2 regions of the Edwardsiella sp. EA181011 genome follow, and region 2 is predicted to be linked to the other one. Evidence: predicted binding sites of a transcription regulator. Region 2 holds the regulator's gene; the other holds the start of a gene.

Region 1 (3,126 bases), 1.6 Mb from region 2:
GCAATGATGATTGCCCGCTACCGGCTTTGGCGCTATAGTCGGTCTGCTTATTCTCAGGGCGGGGTGAAAGTCCCTACCGGCGGTAAATTGGTACGCTTCGGCGTCACCGAAAGCCCGCGAGCGCTCGTACGACCGTGCGGGGTCAGCAGATCTGGTGTAATTCCGGAGCCGACGGTTACAGTCCGGATGGGAGAGAGTAACGATATCTGCCGGGATTCACCCGCTCGCGTTATTTTGGCCGCGCCGCCGCGTGTGCCGCTCCTCAAATTTGCCCTGGTTCTGGTAATTCATACGATTATTGATGAGGTTTTTACCATGAATCAGATTCTGCTTTCCGATTTCGGTACCCCGATGGAGCGCGTAGAGCGCGCCTTGTCCGCCCTGCGCGATGGCCGTGGCGTCATGGTGCTGGATGATGAAAATCGTGAAAATGAAGGCGACATGATCTTTGCCGCCGAGAAGATGACCGTGGAGCAGATGGCGCTGACCATCCGCCACGGCAGCGGTATTGTCTGCCTGTGTATCACCGAAGCGCGTCGTCAGCAGCTGGATCTGCCGATGATGGTGAGCAATAACACCAGCCACTATGGCACCGCCTTCACCGTGACGATTGAAGCGGCGGAAGGAGTGACCACCGGGGTCTCTGCGCAGGATCGCCTGACCACGGTACGCGCGGCCATCGCCGACGGTGCCAAGCCGAGCGATCTTCATCGTCCCGGGCATGTCTTCCCGCTGCGCGCTCGCCCCGGCGGCGTACTGGCGCGCCGGGGTCATACCGAGGCGACCATCGATTTGGTTTCGCTGGCGGGTTTCCGCCCTGCCGGCGTGCTGTGTGAGCTGACCAATGATGACGGTACGATGGCACGTGCTCCGCAGGTGATGGCCTTTGCACGACAGCATGAGATGCCGGTAGTGACCATTGAGGATCTGGTGGCCTATCGTCAGGCCCGTGAGCCGCAGGAGCAGGCCTGCTAATTCGGCAGTCTCAGCGGCTCGGACGTATATATAAAGGGGATAGCCAGCGGCTATCCCTTGCGTTTTTATAGCGGTGTCGCCTGCAGCAGGGCCAGACTCAGTCCCATAACGGTCATGCCGCATAGTACCCCGCGGCTGGGATTGCTGTGCGGATCGATCTCCCGCGCTAGCGGCATAAGCTCATCCACCGACAGCGCGACCATGATCCCGGCGACCAGCGCCATGATCGCAGCCATCCCGACCGGTGACACCGCTGGCCCCAGCAGGGTAAAGGCCAGCAGCCCACCGAGGATCTCCGCCACGCCCGACAGGCTGGCCCACCACAGCGCGCGCAGACGCGAGCCGCTGGCGGCATACACGGGGCCCGCGACGGCCAGCCCCTCTGGAATGTTATGAATGGCTACCGCCAGGGCGATGCCCATCCCCAGCTCCAGATCGGCGCTGGCGGTGACGTAGGTGGCGATACCCTCGGGGAAATTGTGCAGGCTGATACCCAGCGTAAGCAGCAGCGCGGTGCGTTTTAGGCTACGCGGCTTTCGATTCCCCAGTGCGACCATATCGTGGGCGTGCTGGTGGGGCAGCAGGCGATCCAGTAGAAAGTATCCGACCAGACCGAGAATAAACATCGCGTAGCCGAGCAGCGGCGGCATCTGCGGCGTATTCAGCGCCGCGGGCAGCATCTCCATCAGCGAAATCAGTAGCATGATCCCGGCGGCGAAGCCGAGCGAAAAGGCCAGTACGCGATTGGAGGGCTTTTGCCCGATGATGGCCAGCAGAGCCCCGACGGCGGTGGCTCCGCCGGCAAGCAGCGTCAGAAGCAGGGGAATGGACATGGACACGCCTCGTAGTTGATGATAATGATTTTCATTATTTATTAAGTGTGAGCAGAAGTAAATAAATGTGAGCGTGTTATATACAATTCCACCGATTGTCTGTGCCTATTCTATGCTTCTGACTATCAGGCGGGAGGCTGGCGCGTATTCCATGCGCGGAGCCGTTTTTTTATGACAGCCGCGGCGAGCGGCGGGCGATTACGGCGAGGCAATACACTATGAGCGAGGCGACGATGCCGGCGCTGTTTTTAGCGCACGGGAGTCCGATGAACGCCATCGAGGATAATCCGTTCAGCGCCCTGTGGCAGCGCCTGGGACGTGAACTGCCGCGGCCAAAGGCCGTGGTAGCGATCTCGGCCCACTGGTGTACCCAGGGGCTATGGGCAACGGCGATGGCGCAGCCGCGTACCCTGCATGACTTTGGCGGCTTTCCGCCGGCGCTCTCTGCGCTGCGCTATCCGGCGCCAGGTAGTCCTGCATTGGCCCGGGAACTGCAGTCTTTATTGGCGCCGCAGTATACGTTGTCGCTGGATGAGGGTGGCTGGGGACTGGACCATGGCGCGTGGAGCCTGCTGGTTCACCTGTATCCTCAGGCCGATATTCCGGTGATACAGCTCAGCCTCGATCCGCGCCAGCCAGCGGCGTACCACTATCGATTGGGGCAGGCGCTCGCCCCGCTGCGGCAGCGCGACGTCCTGATCTTGGGCAGCGGTAACGTGGTGCATAACCTGCGTACGCTGCGCTGGGAGGCGGAGGCCGAACCTTATCCTTGGGCGAGGCGCTTTGAAGACGTTGTCCGCCAGGGGCTGCGTGAACGTGGTGAGGATGCCGCATTGCTGCGGTTTACCGATGATCCGGATGCTGCGCTGGCTAATCCGACGCCGGAGCACTTCCTGCCGCTGCTGCCGGTGCTGGGCTGCTGGGATGGCGCGGAGCCGCTGCGGGTGTTCGAGCAGGGGATCGTCATGGGATCGCTGAGCATGCTGTCGCTGCAGATAGGCTAAGCGTCACGTTGGGTCGGGATGAGGCATACGGGCGCGGCGTTATCGGCGATGAGCGACGAGCGCGATATATCGACGGCGTTGAGCGTCTGTCTGGATAGCGATAGCGGGATAGGTCAACTGCGGGAATCAAGCGGAAACAGAGAGAATGAAGAGATGCAGGACAAAAGCAAGAGTGGTGCGAAGAGAGGGACTTGAACCCTCACGTCCGTTAGGACACTAACACCTGAAGCTAGCGCGTCTACCAATTCCGCCACCTTCGCACACGGGTGTTGCTGATTGTCGCTCGTCGGCTTTGGTGCGAAGAGAGGGACTTG
Region 2 (3,126 bases):
GCAGGATGGCCTGAAGGATGCCAAGGATGCCAAGGCATTCGCGACGCCGCGCGTCGGGGTGAACTTCTGGGATACCCTGTACTGGGGCGGCTTTGACTCGGCCAACGACTGGGCCAACAAGGGCTATGAGGTGGTGATCTCCAACCCGGATTACGTCTATATGGACTTCCCGTATGAGGTCAATCCGCAGGAGAACGGCTACTACTGGGGCACTCGCTTCAGCGATGAGCGCAAGATCTTTGCCTTCGCGCCGGACAACCTGCCGCAGAACGCCGAAACGTCGGTCGATCGCGACGGTAACTACTTCAGCGCCAAGAGCGACAAGCCGTGGCCGGGCGCCTATGGCCTCTCTGCTCAGCTGTGGAGCGAAGTGGTGCGCACCGATGAGATGATGGAGTACAAGATCTATCCGCGCATCATGGCCGTCGCCGAGCGTGCCTGGCATCAGGCGGGCTGGGAACAGCCGTATCAGGCCGGGCGTGAATACAAGGGCGGCGAAACCCATCTGGTCGATCAGCAGGCTCTGCTGAAGGATTGGCAGCGTTTCGCCAACCTGATGGGGCAGCGTGAGCTGGCCAAGATGGATAAGTCTGGCGTGGCCTATCGCGTACCGCAGCCAGGCGCCCGCGTAGTGAACGGCAAGCTGGAGACCAACGTCGCGATGCCGGGCCTGATCGTGGAGTACTCCGTCGACGGCGGTAAGCAGTGGCAGCGCTATGATGCCAAGGCGAAGCCGAGCGTGAGCGGCGAGGTTCAGGTGCGTACCGCGTCGCCGGACGGCAAGCGCTTTAGCCGCGTGGAGTCCGTCAAATCCTGACGGGATTTTACCCTCATTTTCCCCCGCCTCGCGCGGGGGCCTTAGGATGAGCGCCCGCGGCGCGGCCTCATCCTCTCCTTATTCCGGTTTCGATCTGAGTAGTAGTGAGCAGTAATTGCCCTCGGTCTGTGAGGGCTTTTTTTTTACCCGCGACGGGCAAAAAAAACGGCCCCGGTGGGCCGCTTCGCTGACGGTGGGTTTAGGCCTTTTCGTCGTGCAGGGTATCATCGCTGCGGCAGTCGCTCTCGGCGCAGTGGCCGTAGAGATACAGGCTGTGGTTGGTCAGCTGGATGCCGTGTTTTTTGGCGATTTCGCGCTGACGCTTCTCGATGGACTCATCGCTGAACTCGATGACCTTGCCGCAGTCCAGGCAGATCAGGTGATCGTGGTGGTGCTGCTGGGTCAGTTCAAAGACCGATTTCCCGCCCTCAAAGTTATGGCGGGTAACGATGCCGGCATCGTCAAACTGGTTGAGCACGCGGTATACGGTTGCCAAACCGATCTCCTCGCCCATGTCGATCAGCTTCTTGTACAAGTCTTCAGCACTGACATGATGGCACGTAGGATCTTGCAGTACTTCCAGAATCTTGAGACGGGGAAGCGTGACTTTAAGGCCAGCTTTCTTTAACGCGGTGTTGTTGTCAGTCATTCGGATTCTGTCCTGTCACAGCGCCCGGCAGCGCCCAGAGGCCGTTACCGAACGGAAAATAATAGTGAGATTCATTATAAGGCCGATATCCCTAAATGGGAACCGTGGCGCGGCGTGTCCGGCGTGGGGTGCCCGCGGCGTGGGCCAGATATAACTCGCGAGTAATGAGGAAGATAGAAACAAATGACGCAGCGAACTGCGCACTATCGTTTTTATTGATGGCTGAAATACCTGCCGGCTATTAAACGGGGCTCCGCGCCGGCAGGCGACAGGCATTAGCCCAGGATATCGGCCAGATGCATCTCTGCGCTGAGCTGCTTGACCCAGGCGTCCACGCGCTCGGCGGTTAGCTCCGGTTGGCGATCCTCATCGATGGCCAGGCCGACGAAGGTGTTGCTGTCGACCAGCGCCTTGGAGGCTTCAAAGTGGTATCCGGCGGTCGGCCAGTGGCCGACGATGGTGGCGCCGCGCGCCTCAACTAGCTCGCGGATGGTGCCCATTGCATCGCAGAAGTACTCGGCATAGTCCTCCTGATCGCCGCAGCCGAACAGCGCAATCAGCTTACCGGAGAAGTCGATCTCCTCCAGCGAGGGGAAGAAGTCATCCCAGTCGCACTGCGCTTCGCCGTAGTACCAGGTGGGGATACCCAGCAGAAGGATATCAAACGCCTCAAGGTCTTCCTTGCTGCTCTTGGCAATGTCATGAACTTCAGCAACGTCTTTACCCAGTTGCTTCTGGATCATCTTAGCAATGTTTTCCGTGTTGCCGGTGTCGCTGCCAAAGAAAATACCTACGATTGCCATATCGCGAATTTACCTTTTATCTCAGAAATTAAATCAGGCTGTGCCCTGACCGTCGCGGGCGACGGACGGGATTAGGCGCTGAGCCTAACCGGGCGCGGTCACACACCCAGCCTACCTACCAGTCGAATACTATAACATTTTTGGCGTCGCGGCTTTATCGTCATTGTGCGCTGCGCCGGGCGGGTCAGGTGTCCAGCGGTAGCTGACGGAGCAGCATCTGCTCGATCAGCTCGCTGCGGCTGATGTTGCGCTCCTGCGCCAGACGGTTGAGGAGATCGACCGCCTCTTCATTCATCTTCAGCTCGACGCGGCGCAGCCCTTTCACCCGATCGCGCCGCAGCTGGTTACGCTTGTTAATCCGCAGCTGCTCTTCCCGGGAAAGCGGGTTGGTTTTGGGACGACCTGGACGACGTTCTTCCGCGAACAGATCGAGCGTCGTGCGGTCCGTTTGTTCTTTGGCCATATTCAGGTAGCGGTACTGCAAGGAGAAGGGAGCACGGGAACCCCGGACTCCGATTAACGTATATACGGGATTTCCCCCGACGGCACCGTACGGGGACGCGCCGCCCATTTTAGCGCGCCATCATACCCCAGGGAGTGGAGCAGCGACAATCCCTTATCGGCGTCGGCGCGCGTTCCCGCACCGATGAGGGCACGATCCGATCCGCCGGACGCTTCACGCCCCTGCGCCGGAGGGGGGATCGAGAAAGCGGCGCACCGCGCGCAGGACGTTGTCTGGCTGTTCGGCGTGCAGCCAGTGGCCGCTGCCGCTGACCACGTGGGCGCGGGCGCAGGGAAACTGGCGGGCGATCGCCTCGCGATAGTCATCGAGAATATAGGGCGAGTCCGCGCCCTTG

Evidence for each region. The regulator Fur, encoded in region 2, represses iron uptake genes when iron is present. The targets are predictions, from matches to a motif close to ATAATAATGAGAACNACTATCAA.
Region 1: a site for Fur is predicted at 1,827-1,849, ahead of zupT (zinc transporter ZupT). Genes of this name have one in related genera too.

Annotation. Positions count from the first base shown of each region.
Region 1 is NZ_CP011364.1:113,190-116,315, reverse strand. Features, by position in the region: FMN riboswitch at 46-202, shown strand; gene ribB (3,4-dihydroxy-2-butanone-4-phosphate synthase) at 316-975, shown strand; gene zupT (zinc transporter ZupT) at 1,041-1,808, opposite strand; gene ygiD (4,5-DOPA dioxygenase extradiol) at 2,027-2,812, shown strand; tRNA gene QY76_RS00535 (tRNA-Leu) at 2,986-3,072, opposite strand; tRNA gene QY76_RS00530 (tRNA-Leu) at 3,106-3,126, opposite strand, start outside.
Region 2 is NZ_CP011364.1:1,683,209-1,686,334, forward strand. Features, by position in the region: gene QY76_RS07450 (beta-N-acetylhexosaminidase) at 1-817, shown strand, start outside; gene fur (ferric iron uptake transcriptional regulator) at 1,017-1,466, opposite strand; gene fldA (flavodoxin FldA) at 1,742-2,269, opposite strand; gene ybfE (LexA regulated protein) at 2,454-2,732, opposite strand; gene QY76_RS07470 (alpha/beta fold hydrolase) at 2,946-3,126, opposite strand, start outside.